DNA from 3 places in the Achromobacter xylosoxidans genome. Region 3 is predicted to be linked to each of the others. Evidence: predicted binding sites of a transcription regulator. Region 3 holds the regulator's gene; each other region holds the start of a gene.

Region 1 (10,198 bases), 470 kb from region 3:
GCTCGTCGCAGATCTTGCGCAGCGCCGTCATCAGTTCAGGCGGGGTGATGTTGAAGCCGCCTTCGCCCTGGACAGGTTCGAGAATGATGGCCGCGACGCGCTTGGGATCGATGTCGCACTTGAACAGCAGGTCCAGCCCCTTGAGCGAGTCCGCCACGGTGATGGACTGGGTGGCGTTGGGGAAGGGCACGTGATAAATGTCGCCCGGCATCGGGCCGAACGACAGCTTGTACGGGGCGACCTTGCCGGTCAGCGCCATGCCCAGCATGGTGCGGCCATGGAACGAGCCCGAGAAGGCGATGACGCCCGAGCGGCCGGTGGCCGAGCGCGCGATCTTGATGGCGTTTTCGACGGCTTCGACGCCGGTGGTGAAGAAGGCGCTCTTCTTCAGGCCGTCGATGGGGGCGAGGCGGTTGATGCGCTCGGCCAGCGAGACATAGCCTTCGTACGGCACGATCTGGTAGGCCGTGTGCGTGAAGTTGTCCAGCTGCGCGGCGACCGCGGCCTTGATCTTCGGGTGCAGGTGGCCCGTGTTCAGGACGGCGATGCCGCCTGCGAAATCGATGTATTCCTTGCCATTGGCATCCCACAGGGTGGCGTTTTCGGCGCGCACCGCGTAGAAGTCGCACATGACGCCGACGCCACGCGGCGTGGCCAGGGAACGGCGGGTATTCAGGTCCTGATTCTTCATCTCAGCCTCAGAGAGCATGATGGGCGGGAAAACCTTATTTAATGCTACGATGGCCCCATTTGTGGGAACCACTTTTATAAATCGGGTAGAACCAATTGCGGTCCATAGTCGGTGACTTGCTGCAGCTGCGGCTGGCGGACGGCTCCAGCGAGCCCATGAACAAGCGGCTGTACCGCGGCATCCGTGAAGCCATCCTGGATGGAGCCATTGCCGCGGACTCGCGCCTGCCCGCGTCGCGCGACCTGGCGGCCGAGCTCGGCATCGCCCGCAACACGGTGGTTCACGTCTACAGCCAGCTGCTGGCTGAAGGCTACACCCGCAGCCGCCAGGGCAACGGCACCTTCGTCAACGCCTCGGTGCCGGATTCCTACCTGGCCAGCGGCCGGCGCAAGCGCCAGCCGCCGCCCGCGCAGCCGCGCCCGGCGCTGTCGCCGCGTGGCGCCGCCATCGTCGATGGCGTCTCGGCCTCGCCCTACCAGTGGGGCGCCTTCATGCCCGGCGTGCCCGACCTGACCGAATTCCCGCACAAGAAGTTCGGCCGCATCTTCAGCGCCTTGTGGCGCAATCCCTCGCCCGACCTGCTGACCTACGCCTACGGCGGCGGGCTGCCGGCCCTGCGCGAGGCGCTGGCCCAGCATCTGGCGCTGACCCGCTCGATCGATTGCGATCCCGAGCAGATCATCATCACCGAAGGTTCGCATCAGGCCATCGACCTGACCACCCGCATCCTGGGCGAGGCTGGCGAGACCGCCTGGGTCGAGGATCCGGGCTACTGGGGGGCGCGCACCATCCTGCAGGCCAACGGCCTGCACACCGTGCATCTGCCGGTGGACGAGGAAGGCATGCGCCTGCCGGAAACCGTCGGCACGCCGCCGCGCTTCATCTTCGTCACGCCCTCGCACCAGTATCCGCTGGGGCCGGTCATGTCGCTGACGCGCCGGCGCCAGCTGCTGGCGGTGGCGCGGCAAAGCGGCAGCTGGATCATCGAAGACGACTACGACAGCGAATTCCGCTTCTCCGGCCGGCCCATCGCTTCGCTGCTGGGGCTGGAACCGGACGCGCCCGTGATCTATATGGGCACCTTCAGCAAGACCTTGTATCCGGGCCTGCGCGTGGGCTATCTGGTGCTGCCCAAGACCTTGACCGCCGCGTTCCAGGCGGCGCACGCGGAGCTCTACCGCGAAGGCCACCTGATGACGCACGCGGCCCTGGCCACGTTCATCTCGGAAGGTCACTACGCCGCCCACATCCGCCGCATGCGCATGCTGTACGGACGGCGCCGCGCCATGCTGGTCAATCTGATCGAACGCCGGCTGGGGCCGGATTGGCTGCATCGCGACGCCAGCATGGCGGGGCTGCACCTGGTGCTGACGCTGCCGCAGGACATGGACGACCTGCGCGTGGTGGATGTGGCGCGCAGCAAGGGCGTGCTGACGCGCGCGCTGTCGCGCTACTACGTCAACGACGAAGGCCGCCGGCCTGGCCTGCTGCTGGGCTACGCCTGCGTGCCCGAGCATGACATCGCGCGCAAGTTCGAGGTGTTGCTGGACAGCCTGAACGAAGTGGCGCGCGCGTCCGCCGCGGCGCAGCCCGTGGCCGCGTCAGGCGGGCGCTAGCGCTGCCGCGAAGGCCGCGGCGTTGCGCATGCCCTGGTCTTCGAAGTTGGTGTTGAACACCGCGTGCGCCTGGGCGCTTTGCGCCGCCAGGCGTGAGAAGCGCTCGGCCAGCTCGGCCAGTTCCTGTTCCGAGTATTCGTATTGGAAGCGGCCCGAGGACGCGGCGCCGGACACGTTCCAGGTGGCCGTGTTGCGCCCATGCAGGCGCAGCAGCGTCAGTTCCGGATGGGTGCATTCCCAGACCGCGGGGACGGTGTTGTCGAACCCTTGCGGACTGTCGACCACCGTATGGACCACCTCGAGATCGCGTTCGAAGGCCAGGGTGTCCGCGGTGGCGGCGGGCGAATCGAACCAGCTGCGGTGGCGGAATTCCACCGACACCAGGTGTTCTTCCATGCGGCGCGCGCAGTCGGCCACCCGCGCCCGGCCGCGCGCATCGCGCCGGATCCAGGGCGGAAACTGGAAATGCACCGCGCCCAGCTTGCCGGCCATGCGCAAGGGCTCCAGCGCAAGCTGGTAGCGGCGCCAGAGTTCGTCGCGCAGGTCGGCGGGCATGCGGTCGTGGTAGATGACGGGTTCCGGCCAGTCAGGGAGTTCGCGCCGGATGTCCGCGGGCAGTGCGGACAGCGGCGTCTGATGGCCGGTGAACAGCCGGAAGGCCTTGATGTTGAAGACGAAATCGTCCGGCGTGCGCTGCGCCCACAAGTAGGCGTTTTCGGCCGTGGGCATGGCGTAATAGCTGGAATCGACCTCCGCCATGGGAAAGCGCGAAGCATAGAAGCGCAGCCGCGCTTCGGCGCTGCGGACCTCGGGCGGGTAGAAGCGGCCGCAGGCCAGCAGGGTGGGGTCGGTCCAGGAGGCGGTGCCGCTCAAGAGGCGCATGGCCACAGGCAAATCAGACTTTATCGAAAAAATTCTGTATAAATATACAGTGTTCATTCGTGGTCCGGCAATGTCCGGGCTCGCCGTTTTCAGCGGCCGCCATGCTGCGGCCCCGTCCCATGTCCGACCAAACCGATACGTCCAACCCGTCCGCCGAACGTCCCGATCCCCTGGCCGATCTCAATCCCGCCCAACGCGAGGCCGCCGAGTTTGGCGTGGCCGGCGCGCCGGGGGACGACGGTCCCCTGCTGGTGATCGCCGGGGCCGGCTCGGGCAAGACCAATACGCTGGCCCACCGGGTCGCGCACCTGATCCTGAACGGCGCCGATCCCCAGCGCATGCTGCTGTTGACCTTCTCGCGCCGCGCGGCGCTGGAAATGGAGCGGCGCGTGGGCTCGGTGCTGCAGCGGGTGATGCGGCTGCGCGCCACGCAGCAGGCGCCGTCGCTGCCCTGGGCCGGCACCTTCCACGCCATCGGCGCGCGCCTGCTGCGCGATTGCGCGCAACGCATCGGCCTGTCCGAAGCCTTCACCATCCATGACCGCGGCGACGCCGAGGACCTGATGGGCATGGTGCGCCACGAGTTGGGCCTGTCGTCCACCAAGTCGCGCTTTCCGCTCAAGGGCACCTGCCTGGCCATCTATTCGCGCGTGGTCAACAGCCAGACGCCGGTGGCCGACGTGCTGAAGACCTCCTTCCCCTGGTGCGCCCAATGGGAAGACGAACTCAAGAACCTGTTCCGCGCCTACGTCGCGGCCAAGCAGGACCAGCAGGTGCTGGACTACGACGACCTGCTGCTGTACTGGGCCGAGATGATGGGCGATCCCGGCATCGCGGCCGACGTGGGGGCGCGCTTCGACCACGTGCTGGTGGACGAATACCAGGACACCAACCGTCTGCAGTCCGCCATCCTGCTGGCGATGAAACCCGACGGCCGCGGTTTGACGGTGGTGGGCGACGATGCCCAATCCATCTATTCGTTCCGCGCGGCCACGGTGCGCAACATTCTGGATTTTCCGAACCAGTTTCCCAATCCGGCCCGGGTCATCACGCTGGACCGCAACTACCGTTCGACCCAACCCATCCTGAACGCCTCCAATGCCGTGATCGGCCTGGCCACGGAGCGCTACGCCAAGGACCTGTGGACCGACCGCCAGTCGTCCCAGTTGCCTGAACTGGTGACGGTCAGCGACGAAGCCGGCCAGGCGCGCTGGGTGGCCGACCAGGTGCTGGCGCAGCGCGAGGGCGGGGCCACGCTCAAGTCACAGGCGGCGCTGTTCCGCACCGCCAGCCACAGCGCCGCGCTGGAACTGGAGCTGACCCGGCGCAACATTCCCTTCGTGAAGTTCGGCGGCCTGCGCTTCCTGGAGGCCGCGCACGTGAAGGACCTGTTGTCGATATTGCGCTGGGCGGAGAATCCGCGCGGCCGCATGGCGGGCTTTCGCGTGGCACAGTTGCTGCCGGGCATCGGACCCGCCACGGCCGGCAAGCTGATGGACGCCATGTCCGCCTCCGCCGAACCGCTGCGCGCGTTGCGTGAATTCAAGCCGGGCGCGGCGGCGCAGGAAGAGTGGGGCGCTTTCGCCGATACCTATGCGGCCTTGTGCGATCCCGCGCTGAAATGGCCCGCCGACGTGGACCTGGCCCTGCGCTGGTATGGCGCGCAACTGGAACGGCTGTACGACGATGCGCGCGTGCGCCGCGCGGACCTGGACCAGCTGGTGCGCATCGCCGCGGGCTACGGCACGCGCGAACGCTTTCTTACCGAGCTGACGCTGGATCCGCCGGACGCCACCAGCGACGAGTCCGGCGCGCCGCATCGCGACGAGGACTACATGATCCTGTCCACCATCCATTCCGCCAAGGGCCAGGAATGGAAGGCGGTCTACGTCCTGAACGTGGTGGACGGCTGCATCCCGTCGGACATGAGCACCGGCACGGCCGAGGAAATCGAGGAAGAGCGCCGCCTGCTGTATGTGGCGATGACGCGCGCCAAGGAACGGCTGCAGCTCATCGTGCCGCAGCGCTTCTACGTGCACCAGCAGACCGGCATGGGCGACCGGCACGTCTACGGTTCGCGCACGCGCTACATCACCAATGCGATTCTGCCGCTGTTCGATCACTTGCCCAAGCTGCCGGATCTGCCCGCCGGGCGCGCAGCGCTCAAGGAGCCGCAGGCGCCCAGCGTGGATGTGGCCAAGCGGGTGCGCAACCTGTTCTCGTAGGCTGGGCTATCATCGGCCGATACACAAGCTGTCCGGTCGGGATCGCATTGACCAAGGGTGTTTATGTCTACTGAAGAACAGGCCGCCGACGACTCGAAACGAGAGGTCGTCGCATCGATCGCCTACGTGAACGGACGGCGGGAGCGCGAGGTTCCCATCGACCAGGTCGCCCAGTACGTCAGCCAGGACCACGGCATGCTGTGGATCGGCCTGCGCAATCCGCGCCCGGAAGTGCTGGCCAAGGTCGCCAGCGAACTCGGCGCCTGCGACAAGAACCAGGAAGAAATGCTGGAAGCCCACCGGCGGCCGAAGATCATCGACTACGGCAACATGATCCTCATCGTCGCCATCACGGTCGAGGTCGAGGCCGAGCGCCCCATCTTCGGTGAGACCCAGTTCCTGATCGGCGACGGCTTCCTGGTCACGGTGCGGCGCGGCGCGACCGCCGGCCATAGCCCCTTGCGCGAACGTCTGGAAGCCTCGCCCGACCTGCTCAAGCGCGGCAGCGACTATGTGGCTTCCGAGCTGCTGGACTGGCTGGTGGACCGTTATGTGGCGGCCGCCGGCAAGATCGAGTCCGTGGTCGAGGGCGCCGAACAGAAGCTGCTGATCCGCGGCGCCAAGGACTCCGACATCCGCAGGCTGTACCGGCAGCGCCGCGACTTGCTGCGCATCCATACCGTGGTGTCGCCGCTGGCCGAGATCTGCCGCCGCCTGGCGCGGGTCGAGATGTCGGCGGTGGACGAGCATGCCCGTCCGTATTTCGGCGAGGTCGCCGACCGCGTGCTGCGCGTGGATGAGCTTTTCAACTCGCTGCGCGAATCCCTGGCCTTCGCCTTTGAAGCCAGCCTGATGATAGGCCAGGCCGCGCAGAACGACACCACGCGCAAGCTGGCGTCCTGGGCCGCCATCCTGGCGGTGCCCACGGCCATTGCCGGCATCTACGGCATGAACTTCGAGTTCATGCCCGAACTGAAATCGCCCTGGGGCTATCCGATCACGCTGGGCGTCATCGTGTCGATCTGTTCGGTCCTGTATTGGCGCTTCCGCAAGTCCGGCTGGCTGTAGGAGGGGGGGCAGCGCGCAGGGCCGCCGGCGGCCAGCGCGCGTAACCCGCCGGCCGGGCGCGACTCCACGTCCCGCCTTTATGGCAAACTGCCTGCGTTTTCCTACCTGGAGCCCGGCTGGTGCGCGGCAAATCTCCCTTACGCGGCGGCAGCAAGCTGACCGCCCTGATCGTCGCCGTGATCCTCGCGGCGGCGGGCGCCATCGTCAACTGGCTGCAGCCTTCGGAAAGAGATGGGCGCACCGAACGTCCGGCCCCTTCCACACAGGGCCGGCCCGGCGCGACGCTGGCTGGCGGCGTCCCGCAGGGCAGCTACACGCTCACCGGCACGATCGTGAACGTGGCCGACGGCGATACCGTGACCCTGCGCGCGCCCGACGGCCAGCACCGCATCCGCATGGACAGCATCGATGCTCCCGAAGAGGGCCACGGGTCCGATCAACCCGGACAGCCTTATGCCGAGGCCTCGCGCAAGAACCTGGCCGGTCTGGTCGCAGGCAAGACGCTCACCGCGCAATGCTACGAGAAGGATCAGTACGGCCGGGAAGTCTGCGCCCTGATCCTGGATGACGGCCGCTCGGCCAACCGCCTGCAAGTGGAGGCCGGTTACGCCTGGGCCTATACGGCGCGCCAGGGGGACTACCTGCGCGACAAGGCCATGCCGGACCTGCAGCGCCAGGCCAAGGCGGCCGGGCGCGGCCTGTGGGCGCAGCCCGGCGCCATGCAACCCTGGAAGTGGCGCTACGACTGCTGGCGGCAGCGCCAGTGCGGCTGAACCCGCGCGGGCCGGCCCGGAACGCCGCGCCCAAGCGCCGCCAGCCCTGGGGGATGCCTGGGTATGGTCCCCGGCCCGTGTTTGCTATCCTCTGTCGCAACGATTCGAAGGGAAGGTTTCCATGCGTGCATTGAAGCGGCTCTGGGCGGCGGCCATGCTGCTGTCGCTGGCGTTGGCGGGCTGCTCGCAAGAAAGCCCCATCAACAGCCCCTATCCGTCCGGCGCCGAAAGCCAGAACACGCTGTTTTCCGCCTTCGTCAAACGCTCTCCGAAGTACCTGGATCCGGCCAGCTCTTATTCCGGCGACGAGACCCCTTATACGTACAACATCTATGAGACGCTGTACGGCTACCACTACCTGAAGCGGCCCTACGAACTGGTGCCGCGCGCGGCGGCGTCGATCGACCCGCCCGTCTACCTGGACGCGCAGGGCAACACGTTGCCCGCCGACACGCCCGGCGAGCAGATCGCGCAAAGCATCTACGACATCAAGATCCGGCCGGGGGCGCGCTTTGCGCCGCATCCGGCATTCGCCCGCAAGACCGACGGCAGCTACGACTACTTCCCGCTGGCGCCAGGCGAACTGGACGACAAGTTCTACATTCCCGATTTCCCGCGCACCGGCACGCGCGAACTGACGGCCGATGATTACGTCTACGCGTTCCGGCGCCTGGTCAGCCCGCGCGTGGTGTCGCCGATCTCCAGCCTCATGACCGAGCACGTGACGGGCCTGAAGGAGTATGCCGACCGGCTGCGCCAGCGCGACCAGGCGCTGCGGCAAGACATGCCGGGCGGCGCCGGCGCGCCGCCCTGGCTGGATCTGCGCGAGGCCGACGGCTTTACGGGCGTGCAGGCGCTGGATCCGCATACGCTGCGCATCCGCGTCAACGGCAAGTACCCGCAGTTCAAGTACTGGCTGGCCATGACGTTCACCGCGCCCATCCCCTGGGAAGCGGACCGCTTCTACAGCCAGCCCGGCATGGCGGCGCACGACCTGTCGTTCAATACGTGGCCGGTCGGCACCGGCCCCTACATGCTGGTGGAGTCGCTGCAGAACCGCCGCCACGTGCTGGGCCGCAACCCCAACTTCCACGGCGAACCCTATCCCTGCGAAGGCGAGCCCGGCGACGCGGCCGCGGGGTTGCTGGCCGACTGCGGCAAGCCCACGCCCTTCATCGACCGCGCGGAATTCAGCGTCGAAAAGGAAGCCATCCCTCTGACCGGCAAGTTCCTGCAGGGCTATTACGACGTGCCGCAGATCGAGCGCGGCGAGTACGGCGTGGCCATGCTGGTCGCGGCGGGCGACAGCCAGGACAAGGCGCGCCTGTACAACGAACACGGCATCAAGCTGCCCACGACCGTCGAGACCGCCAACTGGTACATGGGCTTCAACTGGCTGGACCCGGTGGTGGGCAAGGGCGACACGCCGGAACAGGAAGAAAGGAACCGCAAGCTGCGCCAGGCCATCAGCATCGCCTTCGACTGGGAAGAGTACGTCGCGGTGTTCGAAAACAGCCAGGCATCGGTGGCTTACGGCCCGGTGCCGCCGGGCGTGCTCGGCTACCGCGAGCCGCCCGAAGGCGTGAACCCGGTGGTCTACAACCTGGTCGACGGCAAGCCCGTGCGCAAGTCCGTGGACGTTGCCCGCCGCCTGCTGGCCGAGGCCGGCTACCCAGACGGCCGCAACGCCCAGACCGGGGCGCCGCTGGTGCTCTATTACGACTCGATGCAGGGCGGCGGCTCCAATCCGCAGTTCGACTGGATGCGGCGCCAGATGGCCAAGATCGGCGTGCAGCTGGACGTGCGCGCCACCGACTACAACCGCTTCCAGGACAAGATGATGCGAGGGTCCGCGCAGATCTTCCTGTGGGGCTGGAACGCCGACTACCCCGACGCCGAGAACTTCCTGTTCCTGCTTTACGGTCCCAACGCCAAGGCCAAGGGCGGCGGCGAGAACGCGGCCAACTACGCCAGCCCCGAATATGACCGCCTCTTCGAGCAGATGAAGTTCCTGGACGATGGCCCCGAAAAGGAACAGCTCATCGCCAAGATGACCGCCATCGTGCAGCGCGACGCGCCCTGGATGTTCGGCTACTTCCCGATGTCGGGCGGCGCGTACCAGCAGTGGGTCGGCAATGCCAAGCCGACCCAGATGGTGCGCAATACGCTGCAGTACATGAAGATAGACCCGGTCCTGCGGCAGCAGAAGATCGACGAGTGGAATTATCCGAGGTGGTGGCCGATAGGCCTGTTCGCGCTATTGCTGGCGCTGGCGATATGGCCGTCATATGTGGCGCTGAAGCGGCGTGAACGCCAGACGGCATTCGCGCCGGCCCTGGGCAAGGAGCATCAATCATGATCGGCTATGTGATCCGCCGGTTGCTGTACGGCGTGCTGATCCTGATCGGCGTGAATCTCTTCACCTTCATCCTGTTCTTCGCCGTGAACACGCCCGACGACATGGCGCGGCTGGCCATCGGTGGGCAGCGCGCCAACCAGGAAGCCGTGGAGAAATGGAAGGTCGAGCGCGGCTACGACAAGCCGCTGTTCTTCAATGCCAAGGCTCAAGGCGCGGCGCAACTGACCGACACGGTGTTCTACCAGCGTTCGGTGCCCTTGCTGGTCATGGACTTCGGCGCGTCCGACGGCGGGCGCGACATCGGCCGCGAGATCAAGACGCGCATGGGGCCCAGCCTGGCGCTGGCGGTGCCCACCTTCTTCCTGGGGCTCTTCGTCAGCATCGTCTTTTCCCTGACGCTGGTGTATTTCCGCGCCACGCGGCTCGACTTCTGGGGCGTGGTGGTCTGCGTGCTGCTGCTGTCCATCTCCAGCCTGTTCTACATCATCGCCGGCCAATGGGTCTTTGCGAAGCTGTTGCGGCTGGTGCCGTTCTCGGGCTTTTCGGGTGGGCTGGACGTGGTCAAGTTCCTGGCGCTGCCGGTG
Region 2 (10,198 bases), 420 kb from region 3:
GGCGTACGCCAGCAGCGCGAAGCTGGCGGCATGGCTTTCGGGGAAACCGTATTCGCCGAAGCCTTCGATCTGGCGGAACAGCGCCTCGGCGAAATCCAGTTTGTAGCCGTGGGCCAGCAGGCCGCCGACCAGCTTGGTACGGTACTTGTCCACGCCGCCCTTGCGCTTCCAGGCTGCCATGGAGCGGCGCAACTGGTCGGATTCGCCCGGTGTGAAGCCCGCGGCCACCACGGCGATCTGCATGACCTGTTCCTGGAAGATGGGCACGCCCATGGTGCGGCTGAGCACGCCGCGCACTTTTTCGCTGGGATAGGTTTCGGGCTCCTTGCCCTGGCGGCGGCGCAGGTAGGGATGGACCATGCCGCCCTGGATCGGGCCTGGGCGCACGATGGCCACCTGCACCACCAGGTCGTAGTATTCGCGCGGACGCAGGCGCGGCAGCATGGTCATCTGGGCGCGGGATTCGATCTGGAACACGCCTACGGTGTCGGCGTCGCAGATCATGTCGTAGGTGGGCGCGTCGCTGGGGGGAATGTCCTGCAGCCGCAAGGGCTGGCCGCGGCGCTGGCCGGCCAGTTCCAGCGTGCGACGCAGTGCCGACAGCATGCCCAGCGCCAGCACGTCCACTTTCAGCAGGCCCAGCGCGTCCAGGTCGTCCTTGTCCCATTGCACGACGCTGCGGTCCGCCATGGCGGCGTTTTCGATGGGCACCAGGCGCGACAGCTTGCCGCGTGAAATCACGAAGCCGCCGGGATGCTGCGACAGGTGGCGCGGAAAGCCCATCAGGGTCTGCGCCAGCGCCGCCCACTGCCGCGCCACCTGCGATTCGGGGTCCAGTCCGCAGGCGCCCAGCGTGCGCAGCATTTCTTTCTTGCCGTCCCACCATTGGTGGGCGCGCGACACGGCGTCGATGACGCCCGCGTCCACGCCCAGCGCGCAGCCGGTATCGCGCAGCACGCTGCGCGGCCGGTAGGAAATGACCACGGCGGTGAGCGCGGCGCGTTCGCGGCCGTATTTGCGGTAGATGTACTGGATGACTTCTTCGCGGCGCTGGTGCTCGAAGTCCACGTCGATGTCGGGCGGCTCGTTGCGTTCCTTGCTGATGAAGCGTTCGAACAGGTTGTTGCCGCGCACCGGGTCCACTTCGGTGATGCCCAGGCAGTAGCAGACCGCGGAGTTGGCGGCGGAACCGCGGCCCTGGCACAGAATGCCTTCGCCGCGGGCGTACTGGACGATGTCGTAGACCGTGAGGAAATAGGCTTCGTAGTGCAGGTCGGTGATCAGCGCCAGCTCTTTTTCGATCTGCGTGGTGACGCTGTCCGGCGTGCCGGAAGGAAAGCGGCGGGCGGCCCCGGCCAGGGTTTCCTGGCGCAGATAGGTGGCCGGCGTGTGGCCGCGCGGAATGATCTCGTCCGGGTATTCGTAGCGCAGCTCGTCCAATGAGAAGGCGCAGCGGCGGGCTATGGCCAGCGTCTGGGCCAGCGCTTGCGGCGGGTACAGGTTGGCCAGGCGCATGCGCGTGCGCAGGTGCTGTTCGGCGTTGCCGGACAGTTCGTAGCCGCACTGCGATACGGGCTGGCGGGTGCGAATGCCGGTCAGCGTGTCGTGCAGCGGTTTGCGCGAGCGCAGGTGCATCTGCACCTGGCCCAGCGCCACGATGGGCAGTTCCGCGGCCTGCGCGGCGTGTTCGACCGCGGCGCGGTGCAGGTCGTCGCGCGAGCGGTGCAGCAGGGTCAGTCCGACCCAGGCGCGGTGGGGGAAGACGCGCGCCAGCCAGCGCGCCTGCTCGGCCATGCGGTCGGCGTCGGTGCCGTAGGCGGGGCTCAGGATGGCCAGGCATTCGGGCAGGTGGCGCAGATGGGCGTGGCCCGCGGGCGGGTGGGTAAGGTCTTCGGGCGCCAGCTGGTATTCGCCCTTGGGCGCGCGGGTGCGGGCCAGGGTGATCAGTTCGGACAGGTTGCCGTAGCCCTCGCGCGTCTGCGCCAGCAGGGTCAGGCCCAGCGGCGCGGCGTCGGACGCGGCGCGCAGCTGGAAGGTGGCGCCGATGATGAGCGGCAGCTTGCGGGTCTTGGCTTCCACGTGGGCGCGGACCACGCCCGCCAGCGAGCATTCGTCGGTGATGGCGAGCGCGGCGTAGCCCAGTTCGGCGGCGCGTTCGACCAGTTCCTCGGGGTGCGAAGCGCCCTGCAGGAAAGAGAAATTGGACTGGCATTGCAGCTCGGCGTAGCCGGGCAGCTGCGCCAGGAGGCCGGGGGTGTCGTCGTCGTCCATGCGCATGACGCTTCAGGCGTAGAGCCCATGCAGGAACCAGCGGGCGTGCTCGTCGTCGCGCTCGCGGTAGATCCAGTAGCGCGCGGCGGCGGCGTCCTCGGCGACGAAGTAGTCGCGCACCGTCAGGGCCGGGTCCCACCAGCCGCTTTCGATGCGTTCGGGGCCGCGCATCAGGCGCAGCGCCTGGCCGCCGTAATGCGGCCGGTGGCCGGAAAGCTTCAAGGGCAGCGGCGGGTCCAGCAGCCAGAAGGGGCGGTCCAGCAGGGCGGGCAGGGGCGCGGGACGTTGGGGCGGCGACAGCGCGTCGCCCCAGGCGTTGGCGGCCTCGGGGCGGTGGTCGGGAACCGGGTGGGCGTGGCGCACCTGGTCGCGGCCCAGCCGCGCCACCAGCAGGTCCAGCAGCCGGGCATGGTCGGCGGGCGTGCCGCCGGGCTCGGGGAACAAGGTAGTGCTGGCGGCGGGCTGTTCCACCGTGTCGGGCGCCAGCAGCGCCACGGCGATCACGGGCGCTTCCAGCGTGAAGCGGGCCAGCTTTTCCCGCAGCAGGTGGAGGATCTGCGGCGCCTGCCAGACCGGCTGGGCCAGGGCCAGTTCCAGTTCGGTGGGCGGCCGGGCGTGGCGGCCGCGTTCGTGTTCCATGCTGAGCACCACGCGGCGCACCGCCAGTTGCCGGGCGCTGAGCCAGCCGCCCAGCTGTTCGGCCAGCCGGCGCGCCACCGCCAGCACCGCGTCGGTGTGCTCGACGTAGTCGGTGAGTTCGATGCGGCGCGAGAACTGGTGCGGCGGCTCGATCCAGCGGTGGAGCTCGGGCGCCAGGCCGTAGGCGGCGTCCAGGGCCTGCAGCAGTTCAGGCGCGCTGCGCCGCTGCAGGCCCGCGCGCGGCAGGGCGCGCAGGTCCGCCAGGGTATGGCAGCCGATGTCGTCGAGCCAGTCGCGGCGGGCCTGCGCCTGCGGCAGCAGGGCCAGCGGCAGTGCGTCCAGCCGCCGGGTCAGCGTGGGCAGCGTCAGGGTGCGCCGGGGTGCGCGCCGGCCGGGGCTGCGCGCCAGCAGCCAGGCGCCGGCGGCGGTCGGCGCCATGCCTAGCGAGACGCGCAGGTCCAGGGCGCGCAAGGTGGCGGCGACCCGCCGGTGCAGCGCCTTCGGACCGCGGAAGAGCATCAGGCTGGCGCTTACGTTCAGCAGCAACGTGTCGCCGTCGGCCAGGGCGATTTCGGGTGTGTATTGCAGCAGCGCCAGCGCCGCGCCCTGCAAGGCTTCGGACTCGGCCAGGACATCGCGGGGCAGCAGCTCGACCTCGGGGGCGATGGCGGCCGCGCCCGCGCGGCGCATGCCCGGCTTGACGCCGGCGCGGCGGGCGGCGGGCGTCAGGGCGGCGACGCGTTCCTGTTCCAGGACCGCGAACGCCTGCCCCTCAAGCGGCCAGTGCGGGCGCAGTGCGTCCAGCGGCAGGCAGCGCAGGAAGGCGGCGATCCAGAGGCGCATGGCGGGGAGAAACAGGTGTGGTGGCGCCCGGTTCCAGGCCCACGTATAGCGGCGTATCGCAGGCGGGCCCGCGGCGCTTCAGGATGTGGACGGACAAGCCGCCCGCGGCCGGCGCGAGCGCCAGCCGCAAGGGCGCGGGCGTGGCGTTTTGCGCCGCGCTGCTGGGGCGCACCGCGATGAACAGCAGGTCGCTGGCCTGGGCGGCCAGGTGCAGGCGGCGCAGGGATTCGGGGCGCACATGGGGCAGCCAGCAGATCAGGGCGCCGCAGCTGCCGTTCTTCAGGATCTGTTCGGCGGCCCAAAGCGCGTCCACGGGTTTTTCCGGCGCCACCCAGAGCAATTGGCGCGGATCCAGCCGCCAGCTCATCCAGCTGGCGATGTGGGGCGCGTGCGGCGGCTGCACCAGCGCGATGGCGCGGCGGGTTTCCAGCTGGGCCAGCGCCGGACGCAGCAGGCGGATTTCGCCGATGCCGGGGTGCGGCACCAGCAGTTCGGTCAGCGAACCCAGCGGCCAGCCGCCGTCCGGCAGCTCGGGCGAAAGCGCGGCATGCCCGGTGGGCAGGGTGCGGGCGGCGCCTTGAGCCAACTGAGTGGCGCGCCACAACGCGGGATGGATACGTTCTGGGGACTGCATGGCGATCGGTTCCGGCTTGCGGGGACCCGGGGTAGTGGCCGATGCGTCATTATAGCTGTATATATATACAGTATTTAAAAGGGGCAGAGCGCGCCGCGAATAGTTTTGCGCCGGTAACGCGGCAGCCCAAAAGAAAACCCGCCCGTACACCTTTCGATGCAGAGGAGCGGGCCGTGTTGAACGCGATTTTAGCCGCTTCAGGCAGGCGGATCGCAATCAAGCGCGGGCGTTCTGCGCAGTAGATACCGAGGCCTCCACACCCGCCGTGCGATCCAGATCCAACCCATAAAACCGCATATCCTCGTACCGGATCCAGTGCGACTTGCGCACCAGCCGGTGGCCGATCCACAAGGCCAGGAACAGCGGGATCGCCAGGTAGGTGGAGATCACGCCGATCCAGTCGATGCGGTCTTGCAGGAAGGCCTGGTAGTTCTGGCCCAGCGTGACCGCCAGGCACAGGACGAAGGCCAGCAGCGGGCCGAAGGGGAACAGGCCGGCCTTGTAGGGCAGGTCGGCGGTGTCGTAGCCGTGCTTCACATAGCCCTGGCGGAAGCGGTAATGGCTGACCGCGATGCTCAGCCAGACGATGAATTCGGTCATGCCGGCGAAGTTCAGCAGCCAGATGTAGACGGCCTTGGGGCTGTACACCAGGCTGAACAGGCACAGGCAGGCCAGCAGCGCGGTGGCCATCAGCGCGTACAGCGGCACGCCGCCGCGGGTGACGCGCCGGAACAGGGCGGGCGCCTGGCCCTCCACCGCCATGTTGAACAGCATCCGCGTCGCCGCGTACATGCCGGAATTGCCGGCCGACAGCACCGAGGTCAGGATCACGGCGTTCATCACGGTAGCCGCCGACAGCAGCCCCGCGTGCTGGAACACCAGCGTGAAGGGGCTGACCGCGATGTCTTCCACTTCGTTGCGCAGCAGCTGCGGGTCGGTATAGGGCAGCAGCAGGCCGATGATCAGGATGGCCAGCACGTAGAACAGCAGGATGCGCCAGAACACGTGGTTGATCGCGCGCGGCACGTTGCGGCGGGGATTCTCGGATTCGCCGGCGGCCACGGCCACCAGTTCGGTGCCCTGGAACGAATAGGCCACCACCATCGCCACGCCCACCCAGGTGGCCGCATTGCCCACGAAGGGCGCGTCGCCGACCGACCAGTTGACCAGGCCCACGGGCGTGCCGCTGTGGATGATGCCCACCAGCATCGCCAGCCCGACGCCGATGAAGCACAGCACGGCCACGACCTTGATGATGGCGAACCAGTACTCGGCTTCGCCGAAGCTGCGCGCCGAGAAGGCATTCAGCCCGAAGGTCAGGGCCAGGAAGGCCACGCTCCATATCCAGCCGGGCGTATCGGGGAACCAATAGGCCATGACCAGTTGCGCGGCCACCACGTCCACCGCCACCACCGTGGCCCAGCTGATCCAGAAGTTCCAGCCCAGCGCGAAGCCGAAGCCGCCGTCGACGTAGCGCGAGGCATAGGTGCAGAAGGAACCCGATACCGGCATGAAGGTGGCCAGTTCGCCCAGGCTGGTCATGATGAAGTAGACCATCAGGCCGATGGCCAGGTAGACCAGCAGCGCGCCGCCCGGGCCGGCCTGGGCGATGGCGGCGCCGGAGGCCACGAACAGGCCGGTGCCGATGGCCCCGCCCAACGCTATCATCGTGAGGTGGCGCGCCTTGAGCACGCGATGCAGCTGGTTCTGGCCGGCAGGCGTGGCGCCGGATTCTGTTGTCGGAGTTTGCATTACTGGGGTAGGAAGTTGCCGCGGCGGCGGACCATCAGGCACGGGCGTGCGGGCCTGCCCGCCAGGCAATGCCGCGCAAGCCAGCCGGTCCGTGGCGGTGCGGCAAAGGTTGCTTCAAGGCGCGCATTTTACAATGCGGCTATTCCGGGGCCGTTCGGCGGCCCCAGCCAGCACGGAGCAGTTTCATGGCGTCTTCCACTTCTATCGAGTTTCTTCCCAACGCCGGCGTCGACGTGCGCCAGCTGTTTATCCTGCTGCACGGCGTGGGCGGCACCCCCGACGACATGGAGCCGTTGGCAAAAGCGGTGCGCGCGGCGTTCCCCAGCGCGGCGGTGCTGGTGCCCCAGGGGTTCGAGCCCTACGACGGCGGCGGCGACGGCCGGCAGTGGTTCTCGGTGCGCGGCGTGACCGAGGAAAACCGCCCGGAACGCGTGGCGCGGGCCTTGCCGCCCCTGGAAAACTATGTGCGCGAGGCGCAGGCGCGTTTCGGCCTGCTGCAGTCGGACACGGCGCTGGCGGGCTTTTCGCAGGGCGCCATCATGGCGCTGGAACTGGTGCAGGCGCACGACGGCATCGCCGGCCGCGTCATCGCCTTCTCGGGCCGCTACGCCCAGATGCCCAAGCTCGCGCCGCAGTTCACCACGCTGCACCTGCTGCACGGCGCCGCCGATCCGATCATGAACGTGGAGCTCATCCAGGCCGCCCAGGCGCGCCTGACCGAGCTGCACGGCGACTCGACCATCGACATCGCGACCCAGGTGGGGCACGCATTGCACCCGGCGCTGATCGAGCGCGCCATCGTGCGCTTGAAGACCTGCGTGCCGTTGCGCAGCTGGGAGGCCGCGCTGGGTCTTAACCAGACGCCGCCCGACGGCACCCCGGTGCATTGATCATTTTTCCCAGCCGCCGCCCAGCGCCAGGAACAGCGCGATCTGGTCGCTGCTGAGGTCGGCCTGCGAAGCCGCCAGCGCGCTTTCGTTGCTGGCCAACGTGCGCTCGGCATCCAGCACGGTCAGGTAGTCGGTCTTGCCGTACTGGAACAGGCGGCTTGCCTGCGAGGCGGCCTCGGCGCTCTGGTCGCGCGCGGCGCGCAAGGCGGTGTCGCGATCCAGTTGGCGCGCGTAGACCACCAGCGCGCTCTCCGTTTCCCGCAGGGCATTCAGCACGGTGGCGTCGAAACGCGCCGCCGCGGCCTTGGTGCTGGCCTGCGCCTCGGCGATGCGGGCCTGCGCGGCGCCGGTGTTGGGTATGGTCCAGGAGATCAGCGGACCGACGCTCCAGCTGAAGGTGCCGCGGTCGCCGAACATGGCGGCTGGGCCGCCCGAGGCCGCCGACAAGCCCAGCGAGATCTTCGGATACAGGTCCGCGGTAGCCACGCCGATGCGCGCGGTGGCCGCGGCCAGGGTGCGTTCGGCCTGGCGGATGTCGGGACGGCGGCGCAGCAGTTCGGCGCCGTCGCCCACGGGGATGGTTTCGGTCAGGCGCGGAGCCTGGGCGCATTGCAGCAGCGCGGGCGGGATTTCGCCCGGCGTCTGGCCGGTCAGCGCCGCCAGGCGGTACAGCGCGGTGCGCTGCTGGGCCTGGAACGGCGGCAGGTTGGCCTGCAGCTGTTCAAGCTGGCTGCGGGCGCGGGTCACGTCCAGCGTGGTGCCGCGGCCGGCGCGTTGCAGCCGGTCCACCGCGTCCAGCGATTGCTTCTGCACCTGCACCGAATGCTGGGCCGAAGCCAGCTGCATGCCGGCCGCGCACATATTGGCGTAGGCCCGGGCGGTCTCGGCGGCCACGGTGACGCGGGTGGCGTCATAGGCGGCCTGCGCGGCCTGCTCGTCGCCGCTGGCCGCTTCCACGGCGCGGCGGATCTGGCCGAACAGGTCCAGCTGGTATGCCACGCTGGCGCCCATGGAGTAGGACCAGCGGTTGGGCGGATCGATGCCGGGCTGCAGTTCCTGCAGGCCGGACACGTGGCCGAAAGTGGGCGAGGCATTGACGCCGATGGACGGCTGCTGCTGCGCCTGCGCTTCGCGCACGGCGGCCTGGGCGCGTTCCAGGTTGGCGCTGGCCACGCGCAGGTCGGTGTTGGCGGCCAGGGCTTTTTCCACCAGACTATCCAGCACGGGATCGTCGTACAGGCGCCACCAGTGGCCAGGCACCGCATCCTGCCGGAACGCCGCCTCGCGCGCCTGCGTGAAGGGCGCCTGCGCGCTCTGCCGCTCGGCCGCCGATCCGGCGGGCACCTGGTAGTCCGGGCCCACGGCGGCGCATCCGGCCAGCGCAAGGGCCAGCGTAAGAGGCAGGAGGTATCTGGTGTTCATGGCGGTTACGGCTGTGCGTCGATAAGAGAGTAGGGGTGGAAGAAAGGAACGATCAGGACGGCTGGCGCGCCCCGGCTTGCGAGTGGGCCGGGCCGGAATCCACCGACACGGTGGCGGTTTGTCCCGCCACCAGGCGCACGCCTGCGGGCACGTCGTCGATCTTCACGCGCACCGGGATGCGCTGCGCCAGGCGGACCCAGTTGAACGTGGGATTGACGTTGGGCAGCAGGTTGGCGCCGGTGCTGCGGTCGCGGTCGGCGATGCCCATGGCAATGCTCTCCACGTGGCCGCGGATATGGTGCGAGTCGCCCATCAGCGTCACGGTGACGGGGTCGCCTTCGTGGATGCCAGGCAGCTTGGTTTCCTCGAAATAGCCTTCGACGTAGAACGAACTGGAATCCACCAGCGCCATCACGCCGCGGCCAGCGGTGGCGTAGGAACCCGCGCGCAGGTCCAGGTTGGTGATGCGGCCGTCATTCACCGCCAGCACGCGGCTGCGTTCGAGGTTCAGGCGCGCGGTATTGAGCTGCACTTCGGCCTGGGCCAGCGCGGCTTCGGTCTGCTGCAGCTTGGTCTGGCTTTGTTCCAGCGCCTCGGCGGCCACCAGTTGGCCCAAAGAGCGGTTGCGCTTGGCGTCGCGCACGGCCTGGTCGCGCGCCACTTGCGCGGAACGCACCGAGGCCTGGGCCTGGTCGTAGGCCAGCTGGAAGCGCGCGCGGTCGATTTCGAACAGCACGTCGCCGGCCTTGACGTCCTGGTTGTCGTGCACCGGCACGCTGGTCACCAGGCCGGAGACATCGGGCGCGACCTGCACCACGTAGGCCTTGACGCGGCCGTCGCGGGTCCAGGGTTCGACTTCATAGTGCACCCAGAGCTGCCAGCCGGCGTAGGCGGCCGCGGCGACGACGACGGCGGTCACCGCGAACTTGCCGATGGCTGCGGGGCGCAGGGCGTTGGGGAGTTTCATGCTTATCTCTGGAGTAAATAGGGGGAAATGAGGGATACGCCGTACAGCAGCACCACGAACAGCGCCAGGTCGAACAGCGCGGGGTGCCACACCAGGCGGTACAGCCCGGCGCGGGCCAGCACGCGGCGCACTGCCCAGGCCACGCCCAGGGTCACCACGCCCAGCACCAGCAGCCAGGGAAAATAGACGCCGTAGAGATTGAATTCGCCGATCATGATGCTTGGCCCTCCAGGGTGGGATGGGCGGGTTGGTAGTCGGGCGCGTCGGGGAAGAAGGCGCGGCGCAGGCCCACCAGCGCGACCACGGCGCGGTCGCGGGCGGCGGCGCCCGGGGGCGTGGCCGTCACGCTGGCCAGCGCACGGTCGATCTGCGCCAGGAACTCGGGCGTCTTTTCGCCGACCTGCCAGGCCGAGCGCGCGTGGAAGAATTTCGCCAGTCCGTCCAGCACCGGCTGGATGGCGGGTTCCGCCATGGGCAGGTGACGCCGGGCGCGCTGCAGTTCGGTGATGTCGCGGCCCACGCGCAGGTCTTTCAGCGCGTCGGCGGCGACCAGGTCGTCGGGCCGCTGGGCCAGCGCCAGACGCGGCTGCAACAGGCCAATGCGGTCCAGCATGCGGGCGGCGTAGGTGTGGCGCGAAGGCGCGCGCGGCGAGCTTGCCAGGGTTTCCAGTTCCTTCCAGTTGGCGGCCTGGATGCGGCGTGCGCTCCAGTCGGCGCTGACGGTGCGGAAGATGGCGGCGATGATGGCCGCGGTGGCAACGCCCATGCACTGCGCGACCT
Region 3 (10,198 bases):
GCCACATCACGCCGGCCTCGGAGAAGCGCGCGTTGGGCGTGCCCAACGTGCCGGCCTCGATGAACGTGCGCAGCAGGTGGATCGAGGAGATGCCGATGATGGCCATGGCCAGCTTGACCTTGAGCACGCTGGCGTTCACGTGGCTGAGCCATTCCGGCTGGTCCGGGTGGCCTTGCAGTCGCAGGCGCGACACAAAGGTTTCGTAGCCGCCCACGATCACCATGACCAGCAGGTTCGAGATCATTACCACGTCGATCAGGCCCAGCACCAGCAGCATGATCTCCATTTCGCCGAAGCTGCTGGCGTGCGTCACCAGGTGCCACAGCTCCTTCAGGAACAGCATGACGTAGACGCCTTGCGCGACGATCAGGCCCAGGTACAAGGGCAGTTGCAGCCAGCGCGAGCTGAAGATCAGGCTGGGCAGCAAGCCCAGGCGGGGAGGGGTGTTGGAGATCATTTGGGTGCGAGCCCTATGGTGTGTGCGAAAAATGGCGGGCGCAATTCTATCAACGCCGCGTTGCCGCAGATATCAGTTTCTTTGAGGGGCCTCGTCCGAGGGAATACCCGCTAGCACGATTGCGCAAATTCTGTTCGGGTTTTATGTAAGGAAAACTGGCATTTGCGAAACTGTGTGGCGAAACGCTTGGTGCGCATTGGTCGTATATAGAATTGCGGCCTCGTTCGCATAGAGCCAGTAAAGAGGAGTTTGTTCCCATGAAGATCCGCTACACCGTCGCTGCCCTGAGCGTTGCGCTCGCCCCTTTCTCTGCCTCCCAGGCTTTGGACATCGGCGGCCTGGTCGGCGCCGGCAGCAAGGTCGTTCAGGCTGCCACGCTGAGCGATGCCGAGATCAAGACCCTGTCGGACAAGGCTTGCGCGCAGAGCGATTCCCAGGAAAAGATCGCCGCTCCCGGCAGCAAGTACGACGCCCGTCTGCAGAAGATCGCCAAGCAACTGGGCGGCACGGTCAACGGCCAGAAGGCCAGCTACAAGGTCTACGTCACCAAGGACGTCAACGCCTGGGCCATGGCCAACGGCTGCATCCGCGTCTACAGCGGCCTGATGGACATGATGACCGATGACGAAGTGCTGGGCGTGGTGGGCCACGAAATCGGCCACGTCGCGCTGGGCCACAGCAAGAAGGCGATGCAGACCGCCTACACCGTTTCCGCCGCGCGCGACGCCGCCAATGCCGCGGGCGGCGCCACCGTGGCCGCGTTGAACTCCTCGCAGTTGGGCGACCTGACCGAGAAGTTCATCAACGCGCAGTTCTCGCAGTCGCAGGAAAGCGCCGCCGACGATTACTCGTTCGACCAGCTGCAGGCCAAGGGCCTGAACACCCGCGGCCTGGTGACCGCGTTCCAGAAACTGGCCGAACTGGACGGCGGCAAGAGCGACATGATGAGCTCGCACCCGTCCTCGGCCAAGCGCGCGCAGCACATCGAAGAGCGCATCGCCAAGGCCAAGTAAGGCATACTGGCTGGCGTAAATTCTCCCGTCCCGGGTGGAAAACGGGGCGCGAGTATCCGGACTTATCCGGGTGCTCGCGCCCCTTTGCGTCAGGGCGCTGGAAGTTTCCGGTAAAATGCGCCGTTTATCCGCCCGTCATCTCTTTATCTCTCGGAAAATAGGTCTTTTAATGCAGCCTGTGGTTGAAACCCTCTCCGGCCTGGAGCGCCGTGTTGATCTGGCCGTCTCGGTGGCCGACGTCGAAAAGGAAGTCCAGGCGCAATTGAAGCGCGTGGCCCGGACCGCCAAGGTCCCCGGCTTCCGTCCGGGCAAGGCGCCGCTCGCCATGCTCGAGCGCAGCCATGGCCCCGGCATCCGCTACGACGTGATCAATAGCCAAGTTGGCCGTGCCTTTGAACAAGCTGTCGATGGCGCCAAGCTGCGCGTCGCCGGCGCCCCGAACCTCGAGCCCAAGACTGAAGGCGTTGCCGACGACACGCTGGCGTTCACCGCCACGTTCGAGGTCTATCCCGAAGTCGCCGTGCCGGACCTGTCGGCCCTGGCCGTCACCCGCTACGAAACGGCCGTCACCGACGCCGAAGTGCAGCAGACCCTGGACGTCCTGCGCAAGCAGCGCGCGACGTTCGAAGCCCGTGAAGGCCGCGCCTCGCAAGATGGCGACCGCGTCACGCTGGACTTCGCCGGCACCATCGACGGCGTGCCGTTCGAAGGCGGCAAGGCCGAAGCCTTCCCGTTCGTGCTCGGCCAAGGCCGCATGCTGCCCGAATTCGAAGAAGCCGCCCGCGGCCTGAAGGCTGGCGAAAGCAAGGTCTTCCCGCTCAAGTTCCCCGACGACTATCAGGGCAAGGAAGTTGCCGGCAAGACCGCCGAATTCACCATCACCGTCAAGGAAGTGGCTGAAGGCGTGCTGCCCGAGCTGAACGGCGAATTCGCCAAGTCCCTCGGCCAGGCCGAAGGCGACGTCGAAAAGCTGAAGGCCGACATCCGCAGCAACATCGAGCGCGAAGTCAAGGTCCGTTCGGCTGGCCGCACCAAGTCCAGCGTCATGGACGCCCTGGTCGAAGCCGGCAAGTTCGACGTGCCGAAGGCCCTGGTCGACAACGACGTGCAAGGCCGTGTCGCCGCCGCCCGCGAAGAGCTGAAGCAGCGTGGCATCCCCAACGCCGAATCCGTGCCGATCCCGGCCGAAGCCTTCGCCACCGAGTCCGAGCGCCGCGTGCGCCTGGGCCTGCTGGTGTCGGAACTGGTCAAGCAAGCCCAGCTGCAAGCCAAGCCCGAACAAGTCCGTGCGCGTATCGAAGAGTTCGCCGAGAACTACGAACAACCCGCACAGGTTGTCAGCTATTACCTGGCCGACCGCCAGCGTCGTGCTGAAATCGAGGCTATCGTGCTGGAAGACAATGTCGTCGCGCACGTGCTTGAAAAGGCCAAGGTCACCGAAGAGAAGGTGCCTTTCGATCAGTTGATGGGGATGGCGTAACACTATGCAGAGATTCACCGATTTCTATGCGGCAATGAATGGCGGGTCTTCGGTGACCCCCACCGGCCTGGGCTACATTCCCATGGTGATCGAGCAGTCGGGGCGCGGCGAACGCGCCTACGACATCTATTCGCGTCTGCTCCGCGAGCGGCTCATTTTCCTGGTGGGTCCGGTCAACGACGCAACGGCCAACCTGGTCGTGGCGCAGTTGCTGTTCCTGGAATCGGAGAATCCTGACAAGGACATTTCCCTGTACATCAACTCGCCCGGCGGGTCGGTGTATGCGGGAATGGCCATCTTTGACACCATGCAATTCGTCAAGCCGGACGTGTCCACCCTTTGCACCGGCCTGGCGGCCAGCATGGGCGCGTTCCTGCTGGCGGCAGGCAAGAAGGGCAAGCGCTTCACGCTGCCCAACTCGCGCATCATGATCCACCAGCCCTCGGGCGGCGCCCAGGGGCAGGCCTCGGACATCCAGATCCAGGCCCGCGAGATCCTGGACCTGCGTGAACGCCTGAACCGCATCCTGGCCGACAATACCGGCCAGACCATGGAACGCATCGGCATAGACACGGAGCGTGACAACTTCATGTCGGCCGAAGATGCGGTATCGTATGGACTGGTGGACAAGGTTATGACCTCCCGCTCGGAAGGCTGACTTCCCGGTTGACCCGAACCCGCTGCCACCACGTTTGAGTAAGCGCATGCGCTAGGCCTTTAGCCGGCCTGGCGCATCTTTACCTGAGATACGAACATATATGCCTGAAAAAAAGGGATCGGCAGACGCAAAAGTGCTGCATTGCTCGTTTTGCAATAAAAGCCAGCATGAAGTCCGCAAGCTGATCGCGGGTCCGTCGGTATTCATCTGCGATGAATGCATAGATCTGTGCAACGACATCATCCGCGAGGAGGCGCAAGCCACCGCGCGCGCGGCGATTCGTTCCGAACTGCCCACTCCGGCTGAAATCAAGACCTTCCTCGACCAGTACGTCATTGGGCAGAACTCGCCCAAGCGCATGCTGGCCGTGGCCGTCTACAACCATTACAAGCGCATCCGCCACGGCGAGATCAAGGGCGACGAAGTCGAGCTCTCCAAGAGCAACATCATGCTGATCGGCCCCACCGGGTCGGGCAAGACGCTGCTGGCCCAGACGCTGGCGCGCATGTTGAACGTGCCCTTCGTCATGGCCGACGCCACCACGCTGACCGAAGCCGGTTACGTGGGTGAAGACGTCGAGAACATCATTCAGAAGTTGCTGCAGAACTGCAACTACGAAGTAGAGAAGGCGCAGCGCGCCATCATCTACATCGACGAAATCGACAAGATCTCCCGCAAGTCCGACAACCCGTCCATCACCCGCGACGTGTCGGGCGAGGGCGTGCAGCAGGCCTTGCTGAAGCTGATCGAAGGCACTGTCGCCTCGGTGCCCCCGCAGGGCGGCCGCAAGCACCCGAACCAGGACTTCGTCCAGGTCGACACGACCAACATCCTGTTCATCGTGGGCGGCGCCTTCGACGGACTGGAAAAGGTCATCCGCGACCGCACCGAGAAATCGGGCATCGGCTTTTCGGCCTCGGTGCGCGCCAAGTCGGAACGCGGCGTGGGCGAGCTGTTCTCGGAAGTCGAACCCGAAGACCTGATCAAGTTCGGCCTGATCCCCGAGCTGGTCGGCCGTCTGCCGGTGGTCGCCACCCTGGATGAACTGGACGAAGCGGCCCTGGTGCAGATCCTGACCGAGCCCAAGAACGCCTTGCTCAAGCAGTTCCAGAAGCTGTTCGCCATGGAAGGCGCCGAGCTCGACGTGCGTCCCGCCGCCCTGAAGGCGATCGCCCGCAAGGCGCTGCGCCGCAAGACGGGCGCGCGCGGCCTGCGCTCCATCATCGAGCAGGCCCTGCTGGATACCATGTATGACCTGCCCTCCCAGGGCAACGTCAAGCGCGTGGTGCTGGACGAGAACGCGATCGAAGGCGAGGGCAAGCCATTGCTCATCTACGCCGACGAGGACGCGGCTTCAGACAAGCCAGAGCGCGGAGAAGTCCGCGACGCCGCAGCCTGATATTTCAGAAAAGCCCGTTCCTGTAACGGGTTTTTTTGCCTAAGGCGCATTCCCGGGTGCAAACACGCTTTTCCTGCAGGCGCGACGCTTGCATACTGAGGGTGCCGCCCGCGGTTTTTTTAAGCCGTTGGGGGATCCAGGCGCCGAGATCTTGAATTTTCGGCTATTGTTCCCATAACAGACGTAACCGACGTGGATTGTCCGGGTATACCCAGGCCTCCCGTCCCCGATACGCCGAGTCATACCGAGGAACCTCCTATGTCTGCCAGCCAGACCCTGCCTTCCGACCCGATCGACCTGCCCCTGCTCCCACTGCGCGATGTCGTGGTGTTTCCGCACATGGTCATCCCGCTGTTCGTCGGCCGCCCGCGCTCTATCCGCGCGCTCGAGGTTGCGATGGAAGCGGGCAAGAGCATCATGCTGGTGGCCCAGAAATCCGCCGGCAAGGATGACCCCACCCCCGAAGACGTCTACGAGATCGGCTGCGTAGCCGGCATCCTGCAGATGCTCAAGCTGCCCGACGGCACCGTCAAGGTGCTGGTCGAGGGCACCCAGCGCGCCCGCATCAACAGCATCGAAGATGCCGATTCGCATTTCACCTGCCAGGTGTCGCCGATCGAACCGGACGCCATGCAAGGCTCCGAAACCGAAGCCCTGCGCCGCGCCATCGTTGCGCAGTTCGAGCAGTACGTAAAACTGAACAAGAAGATCCCCCCGGAGATCCTGACCTCGCTGGCTGGCATCGATGATGCCGGACGCCTGGCCGACACGATCGCCGCGCATCTTCCCTTGAAGCTCGAGCAGAAGCAGAAGATGCTCGAGATCGTCGGCACCTCCGAGCGCCTCGAAGGCCTGCTCACGCAACTCGAAACCGAAATCGACATCCTCCAGGTCGAAAAGCGGATTCGCGGCCGCGTGAAGAAGCAGATGGAAAAGAGCCAGCGCGACTACTACCTGAATGAGCAGGTCAAGGCCATTCAGAAGGAGTTGGGCGAGGGCGAGGAAGGCGCGGACATCGAAGAGCTCGAAAAGAAGATCATCGCTGCCCACATGCCCAAAGAGGCGCGCAAGAAGGCCGATGCCGAGCTCAAGAAGCTCAAGCTCATGTCGCCCATGTCGGCAGAAGCCACCGTGGTGCGCAACTACATCGATACGCTCATCAACCTCCCCTGGAGGAAGAAGAGCAAGATCAACAATTCCATCAGCAACGCGGAAACGGTGCTGGACAACGACCACTACGGTCTGGAAAAGGTCAAGGAACGGATCCTGGAATACCTTGCCGTGCAACAGCGCGTGGACAAGGTGAAGGCGCCGATCCTGTGCCTGGTCGGCCCTCCGGGCGTCGGCAAGACCTCGCTCGGCCAATCCATCGCCAAGGCGACGAACCGCAAGTTCGTACGCATGGCGCTGGGTGGCGTGCGCGACGAAGCCGAGATCCGCGGCCACCGCCGCACGTACATCGGCTCCATGCCTGGCAAGATCGTCCAGAACATGTCGAAGGTCGGCGTGCGCAATCCCTTGTTCCTGCTCGATGAAATCGACAAGCTGGGCATGGATTTCCGCGGCGATCCCTCGTCGGCGTTGCTCGAAGTGCTGGATCCGGAACAGAACCACACGTTCCAGGACCACTACATCGAAGTCGACTTCGACCTGTCCGACGTCATGTTCGTGGCCACCAGCAACACGCTGAATATTCCGCCGGCGCTGCTGGACCGCATGGAAGTGATCCGTCTGTCGGGTTACACCGAGGAAGAGAAGATCCACATCGCCCGCGACCATCTGCTGCCCAAGCTGATGAAGAACAACGGCGTGAAGGATAGCGAACTCACGGTCGACGACAGCGCGCTGCGCGACATCGTGCGCTACTACACCCGCGAAGCCGGTGTGCGTGCGCTCGAACGCGAAGTGGGCAAGATCTGCCGCAAGGTCATCAAGCAGTTGCTGACCCAGAGCGACCGCGCCAAGGCTGAAGGCAAGGCCGCCGAGGTCAAGCCGGTCAACGTCACGGGCGACAACCTGAGTGAATTCCTGGGCGTGCGCCGTTATGCCTTCGGCATGGCCGAAAAGGAAAACCAGATCGGTCAGGTGACGGGTCTGGCCTGGACGGAAGTCGGCGGCGACCTGCTGACGATCGAAGTCGCGGACATGCCCGGCAAGGGCGTCATCCAACGCACCGGCTCGCTGGGCGACGTGATGAAGGAGTCGGTCGAGGCGGCCCGCACGGTAGTGCGTTCCCGCGCCCGCCGCCTGGGCTTTGCCGACAGCGTGTTCGAGAAGCACGACATGCACGTGCACGTGCCGGAAGGCGCGACGCCCAAGGACGGTCCGTCCGCGGGTATCGCGATCACCACGGCCATGGTGTCGGCCTTGTCGCGCATCCCGGTGCGCGCCGATGTCGCAATGACCGGCGAGATCACGCTGCGCGGCGAGGTCCTGCCCATCGGCGGCCTGAAGGAAAAGCTGCTGGCAGCTCACCGTGGCGGCATCAAGACGGTCTTGATTCCGGAAGAAAACGTCAAGGATTTGGCGGAGATCCCGGACAACGTCAAGAACCATCTCGAGATCGTGCCGGTGCGCTGGATCGACAAGGTGCTGGAACTGGCGCTGGAGCGCCTGCCGGAGCCCCTGGCCGAGGAAGAAGCGGTCAAGGAACCCCTGGTGGCCAAGCCTGCCGAACCGGGTTCGACCGACCCGGTGCTCAAGCACTGATGGAACCGGGAGCGACGCCGCCAGTAAGCGGCGCCCCTCCTGGATGCGGCTTCCAACAAAAAACCCCCGCCAAGAAATTGGCGGGGGTTTTTTTATGCTGCGCAGGCGCAGGAGCTGTTGGTTCCTAGTGCAGCGCGTGCGTGCGGATCAGGCCCACCGCGATGCCTTCCAGCGCGAAATCCTGGCCAGCTTCGACCACGATGGGTTCGAAATCGGGGTTTTCGGGCAGGAGTTCTATGTGGCCGTTCTGGCGTTGCAGGCGCTTGACGGTGACGTCGTCGCCCAGGCGGGCGACCACGATCTGACCATTGCGGGCTTCCGAGGCTTTCTTTACGGCGAGCAGGTCGCCTTCCAGGATGCCAGCGTCGCGCATGCTCATGCCGCGCACCTTGAGCAGGTAGTCGGGCGTCTGGGCGAACAGGTTGGGATCGACGCCGACTTCGCGTTCCACGTGTTCGGCGGCCAGGATGGGGCTGCCCGCAGCGACGCGGCCGACCAGCGGCAGCAGCAATTGGGCCAGGCCCGGCATGGGCAGCGAGCTTTGCGTGGGGGCAGGGGAGGCGTCCTTCAGGCGGATGCCGCGCGACGCGCCGGCGGTCAGCTCGATGGCGCCCTTGCGGGCAAGCGCCTTGAGGTGATCTTCCGCCGCGTTGGGGGATCGGAAACCCAGGGCCAGGGCAATTTCGGCGCGGGTCGGCGGGAAGCCCGTGCGCGTGACGGTCTGCCTGATGAGATCCAGGATTTGTTGTTGGCGATCAGTGAGTTTGCTGGCCATGGCGATGATCCGGTGCTAGCGGACTGTACATATATACAGCGCCATTCTGGGGGACGCAGCGCAAAAAAGCAAGCTCGGGGCGGACCGTCTCAAAGCCAACGTAATGGCAGGCCGCTCAGAATGTCCCGATTGGACGGGCCCGGCGGAACCGGCGGCGCCCGGACGCTGGAAAGCCATGTGCTTGCGGCTCCATGGCGCGGCCGGGCCTGGACGATGCGGCGTCTGTTACTCCGGCTTGATTCCGGCCGTCTCGATGACGCTGCGCCACTTTTGGGTCTCGGATTCGATATAGCCCTGCAATTCGTCCGGGCGGGTGGCTTTGATCGTGACGGCCTTGTCTTCAAGCTTGCGGATGATGTCGGGTTTGGTCAACGTTTTCAGCAAGGCGGCGCTCAGCACCGACAGCCGGTCGGCAGGAATGCCGGCCGGGCCCATGACGCTGACCCAGGCGTCCACGCTCATGTTCTTCACTCCCAGTTCCTCGGCGGTGGGCACGTCGGGCAGTTCCTTGATGCGCGTGCTGCTGGTGATGGCCAGCGCCCGCACTTTGCCCGACTGCACCAGGCTCAGGGCCGCAGGCAGATTGTCGAACCCGAGGTCGACGTGACCACCCATCAGCGCGGTTAACGCCGGCCCGCTGCCCGAGAAGGGAATGTGCTGCATCTTCGCGTCTGTCAGGATCTTGAAGTACTCGCCGGTCATGTGCGGCGATGTGCCAGCCCCGGGGCTGGAGTACGACAACTGCCGCTGCTTTGCGTCGGCGACCAGCGTGCGCAGGTTCTGGTACTTGGAATCGGCATTGACCAGCACCAGATTGGTGTAGAAGCCAACCTCGCCAATCATGGTGAAATCCTTGATAGGGTCGAAATTCAGCTCCTTGCGCAGCAGCGGGTTGATCACGTTGGTGGCTACGGTACCCAGGAAGATGGTGTAGCCGTCGGGTTTGGCGTGCGCGACCGACGAGGCGCCGATAGTGCCGCCAGCGCCGGCCTTGTTTTCGACGACCACGGCCTGTCCCAGTTCACGCGACAGGCCTTCAGCCAATACCCGCGCGACGATATCTGTCGACCCTCCCGGCGGAAACCCGACCACGAAGCGGATGGGCTGCTCCGGAAAGGCTGCGGCCGCGGGGCCGCCCAGCGTGACGGCGAATGCGCAGCTTGTGGCGGCAATCCAGGTCTTGAAATTCATGATCGATGTTCCTCCTGCCGGGTCGCGTTGCGCAAGTCGTCGATGATTCGCCGCTTGTCGATTTTGCCCAGCGTGTTTTTTGGAAAAGACTGCACGATGTGGATGATTTTGGGTGTCCGCACGGACCCCAACTGCTGCTTGCCGTAGTCGATCAGCGCCTGGACGCTGACCGAGCCCGGCCGAATCGGCACGACCGCCATTTCGACGCGTTCGCCCCAGTCGTCGTCGGCATTGCCGAACACCACGCATTCGGCGATACCGGGGTGTTGCGCATAGGCGTTTTCGACGTCAGAGGGATACACATTGAAGCCGCCGCTGATGATGATGTCCTTGCTGCGGCCCTTGATGAACAGGAACCCGCGTTCATCGATGACACCGATGTCTCCGGTGTGGAACCAGCCATCTTTCAGGACGGCCGCGGTCTGTTCGGGCATGTTCAGGTAGCCCGACATCAGCAAGTCGCCGCTGGCGATAATTTCGCCCAGGGTGTTTGGGATTGTGGTCGGGTGGCCGTCG

What was found. The regulator LexA, encoded in region 3, represses DNA repair genes until DNA is damaged. The targets are predictions, from matches to a motif close to ACTGTATNNNNATACAGT.
Region 1: a site for LexA is predicted at 3,223-3,240, ahead of IAG39_RS10710 (ATP-dependent helicase). Genes of this name have one in related genera too.
Region 2: a site for LexA is predicted at 4,442-4,459, ahead of imuA (translesion DNA synthesis-associated protein ImuA). Genes of this name have one in related genera too.

The regions. Positions count from the first base shown of each region.
Region 1 is NZ_CP061008.1:2,270,141-2,280,338, forward strand. It holds gene IAG39_RS10695 (4-aminobutyrate--2-oxoglutarate transaminase) at 1-691, opposite strand, end outside; gene IAG39_RS10700 (PLP-dependent aminotransferase family protein) at 787-2,307, shown strand; gene IAG39_RS10705 (DUF72 domain-containing protein) at 2,293-3,189, opposite strand; gene IAG39_RS10710 (ATP-dependent helicase) at 3,309-5,414, shown strand; gene IAG39_RS10715 (magnesium and cobalt transport protein CorA) at 5,478-6,482, shown strand; gene IAG39_RS10720 (thermonuclease family protein) at 6,599-7,255, shown strand; gene IAG39_RS10725 (ABC transporter substrate-binding protein) at 7,377-9,614, shown strand; gene IAG39_RS10730 (ABC transporter permease) at 9,611-10,198, shown strand, end outside.
Region 2 is NZ_CP061008.1:3,157,757-3,167,954, forward strand. It holds gene IAG39_RS14790 (error-prone DNA polymerase) at 1-2,277, opposite strand, end outside; gene IAG39_RS14795 (Y-family DNA polymerase) at 2,284-3,753, opposite strand; gene imuA (translesion DNA synthesis-associated protein ImuA) at 3,683-4,387, opposite strand; gene IAG39_RS14805 (amino acid permease) at 4,604-6,139, opposite strand; gene ypfH (esterase) at 6,325-7,029, shown strand; gene IAG39_RS14815 (efflux transporter outer membrane subunit) at 7,030-8,451, opposite strand; gene IAG39_RS14820 (HlyD family secretion protein) at 8,504-9,418, opposite strand; gene IAG39_RS14825 (DUF1656 domain-containing protein) at 9,421-9,633, opposite strand; gene IAG39_RS14830 (FUSC family protein) at 9,630-10,198, opposite strand, start outside.
Region 3 is NZ_CP061008.1:2,739,771-2,749,968, forward strand. It holds gene IAG39_RS12875 (TIGR00645 family protein) at 1-457, opposite strand, end outside; gene IAG39_RS12880 (M48 family metalloprotease) at 715-1,470, shown strand; gene tig (trigger factor) at 1,640-2,950, shown strand; gene clpP (ATP-dependent Clp endopeptidase proteolytic subunit ClpP) at 2,955-3,608, shown strand; gene clpX (ATP-dependent Clp protease ATP-binding subunit ClpX) at 3,709-5,007, shown strand; gene lon (endopeptidase La) at 5,266-7,716, shown strand; gene lexA (transcriptional repressor LexA) at 7,841-8,491, opposite strand; gene IAG39_RS12910 (Bug family tripartite tricarboxylate transporter substrate binding protein) at 8,717-9,682, opposite strand; gene IAG39_RS12915 (class I adenylate-forming enzyme family protein) at 9,679-10,198, opposite strand, start outside.